Regions from separate parts of the Paenibacillus sp. NPDC057934 genome, predicted to be linked through region 2. Evidence: riboswitches for the same ligand, from Rfam matches in the RefSeq annotation. Region 2 holds a riboswitch; each other region holds the start of a gene.
What was found. A riboswitch is a leader RNA that binds a small molecule or an ion and turns the genes downstream of it on or off. The one in region 2 is predicted to bind cyclic di-AMP.
Positions count from the first base shown of each region.

Region 1: it holds a riboswitch for cyclic di-AMP, as region 2 does, so the genes downstream of both, ACFVRY_RS00465 (C40 family peptidase) here and ACFVRY_RS29110 (C40 family peptidase) in region 2, are expected to answer to the same signal.
Region 3: it holds a riboswitch for cyclic di-AMP, as region 2 does, so the genes downstream of both, ACFVRY_RS19785 (TrkH family potassium uptake protein) here and ACFVRY_RS29110 (C40 family peptidase) in region 2, are expected to answer to the same signal.
Region 4: it holds a riboswitch for cyclic di-AMP, as region 2 does, so the genes downstream of both, ACFVRY_RS21420 (APC family permease) here and ACFVRY_RS29110 (C40 family peptidase) in region 2, are expected to answer to the same signal.

Region 1 covers NZ_JBHVPB010000001.1:103,044-106,720, reverse strand. Annotated here, with positions in the region: gene thiD (bifunctional hydroxymethylpyrimidine kinase/phosphomethylpyrimidine kinase) at 1-1, shown strand, start outside; gene ACFVRY_RS00475 (winged helix-turn-helix transcriptional regulator) at 182-553, opposite strand; gene ACFVRY_RS00470 (SDR family oxidoreductase) at 727-1,455, shown strand; gene ACFVRY_RS00465 (C40 family peptidase) at 1,541-2,014, opposite strand; cyclic di-AMP (ydaO/yuaA leader) riboswitch at 2,019-2,155, opposite strand; gene ACFVRY_RS00460 (SDR family oxidoreductase) at 2,605-3,366, opposite strand.
Region 2 covers NZ_JBHVPB010000022.1:15,752-19,428, reverse strand. Annotated here, with positions in the region: gene ACFVRY_RS29120 (hypothetical protein) at 1-518, shown strand, start outside; cyclic di-AMP (ydaO/yuaA leader) riboswitch at 737-874, shown strand; gene ACFVRY_RS29115 (C40 family peptidase) at 878-1,360, shown strand; cyclic di-AMP (ydaO/yuaA leader) riboswitch at 1,740-1,881, shown strand; gene ACFVRY_RS29110 (C40 family peptidase) at 1,886-2,380, shown strand; gene ACFVRY_RS29105 (GNAT family N-acetyltransferase) at 2,575-3,060, shown strand; gene ACFVRY_RS29100 (c-type cytochrome) at 3,187-3,543, shown strand; gene ACFVRY_RS29095 (4a-hydroxytetrahydrobiopterin dehydratase) at 3,661-3,677, opposite strand, start outside.
Region 3 covers NZ_JBHVPB010000008.1:264,951-268,627, reverse strand. Annotated here, with positions in the region: gene ACFVRY_RS19800 (hypothetical protein) at 1-415, opposite strand, end outside; gene ACFVRY_RS19795 (ABC transporter ATP-binding protein) at 412-1,143, opposite strand; gene ACFVRY_RS19790 (GntR family transcriptional regulator) at 1,143-1,526, opposite strand; cyclic di-AMP (ydaO/yuaA leader) riboswitch at 1,796-1,973, shown strand; gene ACFVRY_RS19785 (TrkH family potassium uptake protein) at 2,088-3,425, shown strand; gene ACFVRY_RS19780 (potassium channel family protein) at 3,440-3,677, shown strand, end outside.
Region 4 covers NZ_JBHVPB010000009.1:221,399-225,075, reverse strand. Annotated here, with positions in the region: gene ACFVRY_RS21420 (APC family permease) at 226-2,043, opposite strand; cyclic di-AMP (ydaO/yuaA leader) riboswitch at 2,169-2,326, opposite strand; gene ACFVRY_RS21415 (disulfide oxidoreductase) at 2,541-2,987, opposite strand; gene ACFVRY_RS21410 (DsbA family protein) at 2,989-3,677, opposite strand, start outside.

The DNA.
Region 1 (3,677 bases), on a different contig from region 2:
GGTCTCGCCCATCTGGCGAATAATCCTGTCATCCAAAAGAGCAGAGCCGACATCCTCGGCTCTGCTCTTTTTATACGGCTATAGCAAGCTGTTCAGCAGCTTTTAACTTGTTAACGAGATTGTAGACACCCTATCCGGCTAAATGTGCCCTACAGGCTATTTTCCTCAGGCTACCGTCCCCTCAGTTCTCCCTGACAGTCGTCTCGGCACCTTCACGTTCATTTACGAAGCTGAGATGGCTTCTCCCCCAACCACACATACTGTCCAACACCACAGCAATCGTCCTGCCATGCTCAGAAAGGCTGTATTCCACGCGTGGAGGCATCTCCTGATAAAAGATCCGGTCAATGAGCCCGTCCTCCTCCAGCTCCCGTAGCTGCTTTGTGAGCGTGCCTTGGGACACGTCCGGTATCCTCCGCCGCAGTTCCCCGAACCGCTGCGTCCCGTCCACCAGCAGCATGAACAGGATCAGCGGCTTCCATTTGCCCCCAATGACATCCAAGGTTGCCAGAACGCCTGTCAGTCTGGGTTCCTGCGAATTTCGTTTCATCATCATCACCTCTCCTGTTCTCTTCATCATACCTGTGACGCCCCTCCATTGCACGTCTCTCCTAAATAGTACGAATTTTCGTACCGGGTACGAATAAAGTGCGTACTGTGCAGCGCCGTTATTTTACCCAATAATAGAATAGAAACTAACATACGAATAAAGGAGAACAACCTATCATGTCAACTCTTACTTTACAAAATCAACGGGTCGTTATTATAGGAGGAAGCTCCGGGATTGGCCTCGCAACGGCCAAGCAAGCGGTGGAGCAAGGTGCATTCGTCGTTCTGGCAGGTCGGTCCTTGGACAAACTGGAACTAGCCAAGGAGAGACTGGGCGCAGACTCCGTGGAAATATACACATTGGATAACAAAGATGAGGAACAGCTGAAATCCTTTTTCGAGCAAGTGGGTCCGTTCGATCATCTGTTCACGCCTGGTGCCAGCTATGTCAGAGGGCCGATTACGTCAAGTGCGGAGGTTGCCCGCAGTTGTTTTGACGCCAAATTCTGGCCACAATACAATACTGTAAAATATGCTGCCCCGCAGATGCGCCCGAATGGATCGGTCGTACTGATGTCCGGTGCCTTTGGGCAAAGACCGCTCACAGATGGCGCTTCCTACGCTGCCTGCAATGGAGCCATCGAAAGTCTGGGTAAAGCACTGGCGGTGGAGCTGGCCCCTATTCGGGTCAATGTCATTTCCCCGGGAACGATCCACACAGAATTTAACTGGGATGGCGCCGAACAGGCAGTTCGGGATGAATCCTATAACGCCTATGCCAAAATCAACCTGCTCGGCCGGATCGGCACAGCCGCAGAAGCCGCACATACTGTCGTATATCTGATGACGAACGGATATACCACCGGCAGCACCCTGTTCCCAGACGGCGGCTATATTTTACGCTAATCTCCTAGCATACTCTCAAAATAAAAGGTGCCCCGAACAGCCAGAAAGCTAGCTAATTCGGGGCACCTTTTATGTATTTCCTGGATTACTTCTGTCCAGTCATGGCCAGATAGCTTGTCTCACTCACGACACGGCGTGCGGTAACATAACGATCAGCATAATACGATTCCGACAATTTGCTGATGCGAACGCCCTTGCTGCTGGAGGAATGAGCGAACTCACCATCACCGATATAAATACCCGCATGAGAAATTCCGTTACCGAGGGTATTAAAGAATACTAAATCTCCGACACGAAGATCTTCTTTAGCTACAGCTGTTCCAGCTTTAGCTTGGGACTGCGAGGTACGCGGAAGATCTCCGGCATTGAACTTATTGAATATGTATAAAATAAATCCGGAACAATCAAAACCCGCTGCTGTTGTGCCTCCCCATACATAAGGAGTACCAAGGAGTTGGTTCACTTCATTCTCGATCTTAACGTCACTGGCAAAGGCGGCTGGTGCTGCTGCAGTTAATAGAATAGCGGCTCCAAGTACAGAAACAATAAACTTCTTCAGACCGTGATTCTCCCTTCAAATGCCTACGGAGTTAGCTGAGGGTTCGGTTAAAGGTTTCCCTATATTCCCTTGCTTTCAGGAATAATTCACCCAGATGTGGTTCCCCCGTTTTCAACGATTGAAATTCGGCAACATTGATTAATATTTTGTAACTATTTGTATAGTAGTATAGATGTCCCCCTTCTGTCAATGCTATTTGATAGATTCATAACTTTATTTGCTCCCACATTCTTTCTACATATTTATAGATTATACTGCTATTTACCGGTTATTTTTCGCGGAATCGGGCCTGATATTTCTATCAATTCTTCCTCTATCGGTCCCGCAGGCGTACATGAATATGAAAGTAAAAGACTGGTAACATTCTTGTAATCACTGCGGGTAACTGTGGTTTGAGATTAATTAGATTATAATATCAGTTATTTTGTCACAACTATCTTCATTTCCAGGTTTTATAGGTGGCGACCTCTGATTCAGGGTACATTTTCGGAATAGCAAAAAGACGCTACAAGCACCAAAGAATTGGAATGATAGCGTCTTTTAATTACAAGTATAATCAATAACAGAAAGTTAGAAATCTTAAATCGCTATTACCAAGGCAGTTGCTGGTCTTGGTGATAGAACCCGCCTGTTGGACCATCGGCTGGCAGTGTAGCAAACTTAATACTGGTCAGACTTCCTTCTCTTTCATCCAAAGAGGCTTTCTCTCCTCCAAGTCCAGTGCGGACCCAACCCGGATGAACGGAATTCACCTTGATCGGCGTGTCCTTCAGTTCGTGTGCTAAATGAACAGTAAATGCATTCAAGGCTGTTTTAGAAGCATTATATGCAAATGTCTTCATTGAATAAATTGGAGCAGCAGGATCTGAATGGACAGTCAGAGAACCGAGAACACTGGACAGATTTACAATACGCCCTGCTTCAGATTTACGGATAAGCGGCAGTAACGTTTGTGTCAGCTGGATCAGTGAGAAAAAGTTAACATTAAACGTTTCTCTAAGTAGTTCAATTGGAAGTGTACTTGTACGGTTAACAACTTCGACTGATACACTTTCTTCATCCAGTAAGATCCCCGCATTATTAATTAATATATCTAGTTTCCCAAAGTTTTTCTCAATGTAGTCATACACGGTAGCATGATCTGAAATGGTATTCACGTCAATTTTTACGCTCACTACATCTAATCCTTCTTGTTTCAGTTCCGCTGCAACAGCTTGTCCTTTATCCGCATCGCGGGCGCCGATAATTACGGTAGCTCCCAATTTGCCAAGCCCACGAGCAGTTTCCACACCAATTCCACGAGTAGCGCCTGTAATCAATGCCACTTTTCCCTTTTGATCTTGTGTTGTCATATTGAATCCATCTCCTTTTATTTTCGAGAATGATCATTCTCAATATTATTAAAAAAATATCTATCTCACTTACGATCTGACATGCTAATGTTCCCGTCTCAAATGCATCATACCATATTGAGAACGATCGGTAAAGTATGAGAGTTCCGCCAATAGTCAATACGAAATAGCTAGAGCGGATCATGGGTTTTATCTCAGATTATATTGGGGTTCAATATGCATACTATCTGGCAGAACCTCTAGAACTGTAATTCACCCCACATGCGGCTATCCTTCCGCGAACGCTCCATATATCCGCTGGACAGCGCAAT
Region 2 (3,677 bases):
AGCTGCATCAGGAGCGTTCAGGAGAACGCGGTCTGTTCTTTTTTCCCGGCATGAAGAAGCATGGTCTGTCCGTGCTGGTCTTCAGCCTGGTAGAGTGGCTATTCGCCCTTCTACCCGTTTACTGGTTCGCACCCAAGATATATACACTGCTGCTGTCATCTTTAATGGACTATAAGCTGCTGCTGAATGGCATTCCCTATATTCTGGTCTGGTGCGCCTATGTGTATGTTATCCGCTTGCTGTTGTTGTACATGCAGTTCGGCTATACGGCCGGGACTGGTATGTTCTCTTCCCTGCTAATCGCCCTACGGTGCTTCCTCACCGCGATAGGGGTATCGCTCGTAATGGGAGCAGGCAGTCTGCTTCTCTTGGTGATCTACGCTTTGGGGATTATTTACTTCCCAGGCCTGCCCGCACTCCTGATCCGCCAACTCCTTCCGCTCCCGTCCACACTGCTTAAATTGTGGGGCATAGCGGCTCAATATGACCTATGGAGGAGTAAAGCATTCCCACAATAAATTCGCCCCACTCAGGGCATATTAGAAGAGTCATTGTTCCTGGATAACAGGAGCCGCGACTCTTTTTTTGTCATCTTCAGCAGAGCGATTTGCAAAATGGTAACGGGTTTGATACAATGGCTTCTGTACTACTAGTAACAACTTTGTAATCTTTTGAAGGCACTTCTTAATAACTTCATTTATGTCATGTATGCAGTTGTCGATACGTCACACTTTAGGTGCATAAAACGCCGAATTCCTTGCACCGGGAAGTGGGGGAACCATATTTTGGGTGAATTGATCTCGTAAGAGAGGGATCATAGGGGACCTTCTACCGAACCCTTAAGCTAACCTCGCAGGCCTTGGAAGGAGTACATCTTTTGAACAGACAGAATTTCAAGAAAATCATTGTTACAGCCACACTGGGCTTGGCACTCGCCATCGGTATCGGAACCAATAGCGCTTCAGCAGACTCCAAAATGGACTCGGTTATCACAAAAACCCTCGGAACCTCCTATAAAACTGGAGGGACAAGCACTGCGGGATTTGATTGTTCTGGATTCACTACATATGTATACAAAAGCATCGGCATTTCGTTGCCGCGCACATCCCAATCGCAATATAGCGCAGGTACCTCCATCTCTCGCAGTCAAATGCGGCCCGGAGACCTCGTATTCTTCAACACACTTGGTAACGGTGTATCTCATGTCGGCATCTTCGTCGGAAATGGTAAATTTGCCCAATCGTCATCTTCACGTGGCGTCATTATTAGCTCACTGAGTGAGAAATACTGGGCTGACCGCTACATTGGTGCCAAACGCATCATGAGCACAACTGCTTATAAAGCGGTTGCCTACGACTAAACAAACCTCTACACTACGACCATTCTATTTAACTTCATATCTATATTGTGCCTGGAGACTGATTATCATCATAGTCAATTTCCGGGTTTTTCCTATTTTATAGTATACGTATACACCTCAGGGGAGCAGATGAATCATCTTTGTGCCAAAAAACTCAATAAATTTTGGAAATTTCAGTTTGTCCTCTATTTTCAACGTTAATAGTGAGAATCCGCTCTTAAAATCCCATTTTTTGCGTACAAATATGCTATAAATGATTGCCAAGCGACGCTGTGTTTGTTACAATTAGCGCAGTGAGTTTTTAGTAACATTTTTGTAATTATTGAGTCACCTTTTTATAAGGTTTTGTCATGTATTCATATAGCAGTCTAATTCTAATCAACAGTATATGCCGAGTTCCCTAACCATTAGGGAAACGGGGGAACCACTTTGGGTGAATTGACCTCCTGTTCGAAGAGGGGTCATAGGGGACCTTCAACCGAACCCTTAAGCTAACCTCGTAGGCATTGGAAGGGGTTTACACTTTTGAAGAAGAAATTAGCAGCAGCAGTGCTTGGCTTTTCTATGATGCTTACCGCTATTGGAGCAGGAAGCGCTTTCGCCGATTCCAAGATGGATAAGGTGATTGACAAGGCTATCGGCACCAAGTACGTAGCTGGTGGCACGTCTACAAGTGGATTTGATTGCTCTGGTTTTACAATGTTTGTCTTCAACAAGATTGGTATTGATCTGCCACACCAATCCGGTTCCCAATATCAGATGGGCTCCACGGTGTCACGTGACGAACTTAGAGCAGGCGACCTGGTATTCTTCAATACCAGTGGCAAAGGAATCTCCCACGTTGGCGTTTATGTTGGCGAAGGCAAATTCGCCCATGCTTCATCTTCTCGTGGTGTAACGATCAGTTCATTGAGCGAGAGCTATTATGTTAGTCGTTATGTGGGTGCTAAACGCGTGATGAGTACGGATGCTTATCAGGCGCTTGCAACGGATACTCAAGATTTTGACGATGTACAATAAGTTATAAGTGAGTCCTTTTCCCGATTTTATCGAAATCTGGAGAAGGGCTTTTTTTGTCGTCTCTGTTACTCTTCATTACCCTTCCTGAAATTCACCAAACAACATTTTCCCGACTTTCTGCGCCCGATCTTATGCTTTTTGTATATAATTAAATTATAGAACTTTATCCTATGGAAAGGAGGACTCACGATCCTATGATTCATTTACCTGTTACGTTCCATGTGGTACCCATGGAGAACAGCCATGCTGAAGACATCTGCCAATGGAGCTATGAGCCTCCTTACAATATATATGGCTGGATGCCCTGGAAACAGATGGAGGAGCTCGGCATTGAGTTTGGCGATCCTCAGCTGCGTAGTGAGCAGTATGTATCTGTGCTGAACGATGAAGGCGATCTCTGCGGCTTCGCACAGCTGTTCCCGATGGAAGGTGTAGTACGTTTGGGGATCGGTATGCGTCCTGAGCTTTGCGGTCACGGAATGGGTCAGCACTTTGTCCGCGCCATTGTCCAAGCTGCAGTTCTGCGCTATCCTGGGCGGGAGGTTGATTTGGAGGTGCTGACCTGGAATCAGCGAGCCATACGGACTTACCAAAAGAGTGGTTTTACGATTTCAGACACTTATGAACGAATGACACCTACTGGAAGCAAACCATTTTATTGTATGGTCTATGAGAAATGATGCTATGTTATAGGAACTTTAAAGAAGTATCGCTTGGGCGTTCATTTTTTTGCCACAAATGCTATGATAACGCTTCACCTTCCGCTATAATATAGGGAGCAGCTTACATAGAAGGGACGATTGGGGATGCAAAAATGGATCATGAGCGGATTGTTTTTTGCCGCCTGCGCCTTTGCGGTAGTTCTAATGTTCACACTTCCAGGTAAAGAAGAGGTAGCTGAACAGAACAAGCCTACTATGCCTGAAATTCAGCTTGATGCCGCTAAGGCAGAAGCGACTGTGAAAGCCAATTGTATCACCTGCCATGGCGATCAGCTTCAAGGCGGGGTAGGACCTAGCTTGAAAAACGAAGGTGGCCAGCACGACGCTGCTGGGATTTACAGTATAGTAACCAAAGGACGGGGCCAAATGCCTTCCTTCAAGGAAAAGCTGGCGCCGGAGGAAATTGCGAACGTGGCCACATGGCTGGCTGAGAAGAAGTAAAGTGCCGCTGAGAGACAACACAAATACGCCCGTGACAGGATTTACATCCTGCTACACGGGCTTTTTCGCATGTATGAGTTACTGTACCATTGCTATGTTAAAGGAATACACGACAGGCTAGCGGGCCTTCTCGA
Region 3 (3,677 bases), on a different contig from region 2:
CTTTGAGCAGAAGGTGCTCATAGTGTCCTGTCAGGTTGAAGAGTACATACAGTCCGATATTAGAAGCGATAACGATGGAAGCAAGATACAATCCATGCTTAAACAGGCTGATCGCCTTGGCATACAGCAGAAGCGTGCGGGAGTGCGGGAAATTCAGAATCCACTCCCGGCTACTATGGACTGTAAACAACAGCATATCCACTGAAGAAAGATACATAACGATCCCTATCATAAGAATGGTGCCTGCTGTAAAGGGACCTTGCAGAGAAGGCTGTCTGCTATGAAAGAGATACCATCCGATACCCAAGAGCAGAGTGAATAGCGCTACAGTAATCCCCCAAAAAGATTGTCTGCCCCATTTATACGGATTATAGCGGCTATACTCCAGATCTGTTAATGCTCTAAGCGTTGTCATGCGAACACTTCCCTGTAACGGGATTCAACGGACTGACCGGACTTACGGAGCTGTTCCACATCCTCAACACCTTGAATCCGTCCGTTACCGATTAGAATGAGGCGGTCAAACAGTAGCTCCATTTCCCGGATATCATGCGTAGCAATAAAAAAGGTACGCTCACCATCAGCCATCTCGCCCACAACTGTGGACGCAATTTCCTCTCTGGAAATAAGGTCCACGCCAGTGAAGGGCTCATCGAGTATGACTAACGGAGCTTTGCGGGACAGGCAGGTCAGCAGTTGCAGTCTGGCTTCTTCCCCGCGGGATAAGGTTGAGATACGGGATTCCCTCTTAACGGAAAGCTGACCCATTAGCTGCTCTGCCTTCACATTGTCCCAATCGGGATATATGCCTTCAGCAAAGTGAAGCCAGCGCCCTACAGTCAGCCATCCAGGCAGGCTGCTGCGGTCCGGCAGCAGGGATAATTGTCCTAGACGCTCTACACCGGCAGATTCGCCGAAAATCTTCACGGAGCCGGAGTCTGGTGTAGCCAGTCCGGTGATCAGACGTAATAGGGTAGACTTACCCGCACCGTTAGGACCGAGCAGTCCCGTGATACTGCCTTGGGGAATATGGAAACTTACGTCGTCCAGAATTGTTTTTTTCCTCGCGTGGAGGGTTAGGTTCTGACATTGCACGGCGGCCGTGTGTTCTGGCAGTGCAGAAATATCGTTATTCATACGCATCAAGATTCCTCCTTATCAAATTGCAGCATCTGCTCAACTGATAGCCCCAGGCTGTCACCCGCAGCTTTAAATTGTCGCACGGCCTCCAGGATCATTTCCTTGCGGGCCTCCCCGATGACATCCTGTTCTCTCGTAACAAAGGTACCCTGTCCACGATAGGTGACGATCAGGCCCATTCGCTCCAGCTCCTGATAGGTTCTTGCAGCTGTAGTGGGATTCACGCCTCGGTCGGCGGCCAAGTCCCTGACTGATGGCAGACGCGAGCCAAGTGGGATGAGACCAGTAACAATCCGGCCCCGGATGGCTTCGACGAATTGTTCATAGATGGGACGCGAGGGATTGATCTGAAATTGCTGTGGCAGCAGCTCCAAAGATTCTTCCATGTCTACCCCCTAGTAGGAATAATGTGTATGGGTATGGATCATACACTTGTTGTATGTAGTGTATCATTTCTCACCATACAATTTCAAGGTTTAAAAGTTCTACGTATTCATGAAACCGTGAAAAACGATGCAATCACAGGCAAGTCACGGAAAAGGAATGAGAACAGGGTCTCCTGCGTTCGCGGTCTCTCTTTAAGACATTATTTTATCCAAATATACTTAATAGTGTCTTTGTGATGTCAGGACAGAACGTATATAATTTGAATGCAATTAGATATAAGCCGAATTTCAATTGAAAACGGGGGAACCATAAGAAGTGAAAGGTGCTTGCAGACGTAAGTTTGAGCGCCGATCTTCAGGGGTGAATTTCGTTCCGGGAACGAATAGGGCAGCCTGCAGCCGCCCGAATCCGTCAGCTAACCTCGTAGGCTTCAGAACACTGCAGGAACCAAGGGGTAGAGGCATTGGTGTTCCAGTGCTTTTTTTGTTTGGCATTCTAATGGCATACACCGTCAATTTATTATAGTGAGAGGTGAGGATTTGGCTCCGCCATTCCCCAAGTTGAACCGTTTCACAATATTGAAGCTTTCCCCGCCCCAGACGCTGGTACTCGGTTTTGCGGCGATTATTTTGATTGGCACGCTGCTGCTGATGCTTCCGGTTTCCAGTCGGTCGGGACATTCATTAAATTTTATAGATGCGCTATTTACAGCAACTTCTGCTACCTGCGTTACCGGGTTGGTAGTCGTGGACACCGGTACGTATTTCTCCCTTTTCGGGCAGACCGTCATTATGCTCCTGATTCAGGTTGGCGGCCTGGGCTTCATGACGATGGCAACGCTCTTTGCTCTGGTGTTAAAGCGGAAAATCTCGCTGCGCGACCGGCTTATCCTACAAGAGGCCATGAATCAGAGCTCGATGGAAGGCATTGTACGGCTCATCCGCCGAGTACTGATCTATTCACTCATGATCGAGGGGAGTGCGGCACTGCTGCTGTCGATACGCTGGGCGTTTGATATGCCGCTCGGCAAGGCGATTTATTTTGGACTGTTCCACTCCATTTCCATGTTCAACAATGCAGGTTTTGACCTGTTCGGGCATTACAGTAGCCTGATGGGATATGTAAATGACCCTGTAGTGAATCTGATTGTTATGTTCCTGATTGTCACTGGTGGCCTTGGATTTATCGTAATTGCCGATATCGTCGATTACCGGCGCAAGCGCAGGTTGTCGCTGCACAGCAAGGTTGTATTATCCACAACCGCAGCGTTGATTTTGGCGGGGACGCTCGTGATTTTTGTATTTGAATTTACGAATCCGCGGAGCATGGGCTCCTTGAACATTGGCGGCAAAATACTGTCTGCATTCTTCCAGTCTGTCACACCCCGTACAGCTGGGGCTAATACGCTGGATATTTCCGGGCTGCGTCAGGCCACGCAATTTTTTATTGTGATTCTAATGTTTATCGGTGCTTCTCCCGGTTCTACCGGTGGCGGGATCAAAACAACGACTTTTACGCTCATGATTGGTGCCGTAATCTCTATGTTGCGTGGGCGTGAGGATATTGTATTCTTCCGTTACCGGCTGGCGCAGGAGCGGGTGTTCAAAGCACTGACCATTACCTTGCTCGCTCTCCTATTGATTGTCACTGTATCTATGGTGCTCTCGACGACCGAGGGACGCGACTTTTTAGAGATTCTGTTCGAGACGACATCGGCTTTCGCGACTGTGGGGCTGAGCATGGGATTGACGCCGGAGCTGTCGTTAGTTGGCAAAATCCTCATCTGTTTCACCATGTTTGCTGGCAGGCTGGGACTATTAACGCTGGCCTACGCACTTGGTCCAAAACAGGGTAAACCATTGTATCAGTATCCGGAAGGCAAAATGATTATTGGATAAGGAGTTATCGGGAGATGAAACCACAGCAATTTGTAGTAATTGGGCTGGGACGGTTCGGTTCAAGCTTGGCGCTTGAGCTGATGGATATGGGCTATGAGGTGCTCGGCGTGGACCATCTGGAAGAACGGGTGGAGGAGATGAGTGACAAGCTCACCCATGCGGTGATGGCGGATGCCACAGACGAGGGCATTTTGCGTTCGCTCGGTGTCAGAAATTTCGACTGCGGCATTGTAGCCATTGGCGATAATATGG
Region 4 (3,677 bases), on a different contig from region 2:
TCCCCCTTCGTTTCTTCTCGCTTTTCGTTACTTTCTTTTGTTCGGCTTATAAAGAGTCATTACCTCTTATCTTAACACTTTTAAATGATATTGATTCTCATTATCTATGTCAACATAAATATTAAATATTCTACAGGGTTCGCGCCTGATTGACACCAACATACAATTCGAAACAAAAAAAGAAGCCGCATCGCGACTTCTCTTTAATGTACAGCTAATTCTGAGCTATTTGTTCAAATGATAAGGCACTGTGGCGACCACGACATCCTTCTGGTTCATTAGATAGGAACGAATCAAGAAACTGGTCTGGTTATGCAATAGAGCCTGCCACCAATGCTTCGTAATAAATTGCGGAATCAGGATCGTGATGTGATCTGTCGAAGCGGTCTTCCACTCCACCGTATCGATGAACTTGAGCAGTGGACGGAGAATGCTGCGGTACCGAGAGCGTAGGACAATAAGTCGTACACCCGGATTCCATTCCTCCCACTTCTGCTCCATCCGGTGAATCTCCTCTTCATCAAAACCGACGTACACTGCAACCACGTTATCCGTTAACGACTTTGCGTAACTAAGCGAATGCAAAACGGCGCGGGTAACACCAGCTACAGGCACAACCACGGTGCTTCCTTTAATGACTGGTTTATCCTTGTCGAGACAGATACGGAGCTGATCCGCCGTATTCATGTAGTGACCATGTATGCGGTAGAACACGAACATTACGATTGGCAGGAAGATAAAGGCCATCCACACACTGGAGAATTTGGTGATGATGAAAATCAGCGTAATCGTTAATGTCGTCAGCATCCCGATTGTGTTGACAACAAATTTACTTTGCCAGCCAGCCGGCTTCAATTTGTACCAGCGAACCATCATACCCAGCTGCGACAGTGTAAATGGAATGAACACCCCGACAGCATACAGTGGAATCAGGCCTTCTGTATTCCCGTGAAATGCGGCTACCAATAGTGCAGACATCACACCGAGGAAAATGATCCCGTTCGAGAAACCGAGCCGGTCACCACGGACCATGAATGCATGCGGCATGTATTTGTCTTTGGCGAACATACAGGCAAGCAGCGGGAACGCCGAGTAAGCGGTATTGGCTGCCAGGAACAAAATAACAGCGGTAATCCCTTGAATGAAGAAATACAGCACGCCGCGTCCAAAGGTGGATTCCGTGATCTGGGATACGACGGTAGCTTTCTCGTCAGGCACAATGCCATACCAGTACGCCAGAACGGTTATGCCTGTGAACATAATTCCTAGAATGAGGCCCATGGCCATTAGGGTTTTGGCCGCATTTTTCTCAGCAGGCGCTTTAAAGTTCGGAATGGCATTGGACACAGCCTCGACCCCGGTTAAAGCCGAACAGCCAGAGCTAAAAGCCTTCAGGAGCAGGAACAAGCTGACATTGGATACCGCAGTCCCGATTTCGGGAACATGGGCATGCGCGCCGCCCGTGGCATATTTTATAACCCCTGAAATAATTAAGACGAAAATGGAAATAACAAACAGGTATACAGGAACAGCAATGAAAGATGCGGATTCTGTTACGCCGCGTAGATTAAGTATCGTTAGGATGATAATTACGGTCACTGCAATAAGAACAGTATGCCCATGCAAGCTTGGAAAAGCCGATGTGATCGCATCAGTACCTGCGGACGCACTTACGGCAACCGTTAGAATGTAATCCACCAACAAAGAGCCACCAGCCAAAAGCCCGGTCGGAACACCCAGATTGTTCTTAGCTACGATATAAGCACCGCCGCCTTGTGGATAAGCAAAGATCGTCTGCCGGTATGATAAAATCAGAATCGCCAGCAGTCCCAATACGGCAAGTGCAATTGGCAGGGAGTACCAGATCGCTGTGAACCCCGCGGCGACCAGTACAATCAGAATTTGTTCCGTTCCGTAGGCCACAGACGAGAGCGCATCTGAAGACAGAACAGCCAGTGCTTTCACCTTGGATAACTTTTCATGATCGAGTTCGTTCGATTTCATCGGACGGCCGATCAAAAGTCGTTTTACTTTGCTTACCATTGTAGAAACAGTTCCTCTCTTTGTGAGTTGAATCGGTCATACCGTGCGCCGTTTTCACGGGTGGATTTCATAAATGCAGGCACAAAAATAAGCATACGGAAATGATCCGCACGCCTATGGCATGGTCATTATCCCACCTTTGCTTACGAGGTTAGCTGGCGGATTCGGGCTGTGGTAGCCCTACGGTCCCGGCCATATTGGCCGCTTCCGATTCACCCCTTTGGCATCGTATGCCAAGATTGGTTCCCCCGTTTTTCCTAGGAAAATTCAGCGCATATTCAACTTCTCACAAGGTCTAATATTAGTCTACAAAGTGCATCCAGTAAAGCGGTGAAAAAAATGAAAAAAGAATGAAAAAACATTCAAAACCCGCAAATTTTATATCGGGAACTGTCCGCTCTTTCATTCTCTTCTATTATCCCTTCGGCCCGTGTTTTTATAACATTTTGACGTTATTTGTGACGAATCAGCAGGGAATATTTATTGGTTGTACTTGATTATGCTTCTTCTGTTTCCTGCTCCAGAGGCTTGCGGCCAAACCAGAGTAAAACTGTGATCAAGGCAAAAGCGATTAACGCCATAAACGGAATCGTGATAAAACCAAAATAATTCAAATAATCCTTGTTACAAGGAACTCCCACCGTGCAAGGAATAATCTTGCTGAGAGCGGGAATTTTCTGTTCTGCGTAGTGATACAGTGAAATGCTTCCCCCGATAATGCTCAGCGGCAGCACATAAGGAATAATGCGCTTGTCTCCCCGGTACGTAGCAATGCCTAGCAAAAAGAGCTGGGGATACATAAAGATGCGCTGGAACCAGCAGAGCTTGCAGGGCTCATACTTTAGAACCTCACTCAAGTATAGGCTGCCTGCCACGGCCACCACTGACACAAACCAAGCCAGGTAAAGAGCGTTACGGCGGCAAAATAGGGAGAATTTACTCATTTCACTTGGCCTCCGCCGCTTTGGCTGCAGCATCTACTTCTGCCGAAATAGCGTCAAAGTTAAACGGTTCTGCGGATTTCACGCCATTAATGAAGAGGGTTGGCGTATTATTAACCCCTGCGTCGGAAGCTGTCTTAATGTCACGCTGCAGTTCGTCATAATACGTCCGATCCTTGATATCCTTGCGCAGCAGCTCCAGATCAATGTTCAGCTTTTCCTTCTCAGCCAAGCCTACCAAATAATCCTCGGTAGCCCACTTGGCATTCTCATCTCCCTGATTTGCATATACGGCATCAAAGAACTTCCAGAACTCATCAGCATTCTGATGATAAATGGACAGCGCAGCCAGTGAAGCTGTTTCGGAATCAGGACCGATAAAGGCCATATTCACAAAGTAAAAAGAGGCTTTTCCTGGCTCAACCAGTTCTTTCACGATTTGCGGTTTTATTAACCCCGTGAATTGGGCACAAGCGGGACATTTGAAGTCTCCAAATTCAACAATTTTGACCGGTGCATCCTCTTTACCCAGTCTCGGCAGCTCACTGTAATTGAAGCTCGTCGGCTCTGCCGCTGTGGTGGTGGAGGAAGTATCCTTGGATGCCATCATAAATAGGACTACAAAAATAATGACTACAAAGACAATTGTACCGATAATAAACATTGTGTTCGTCTGTTTCTGTTTATCTTGCT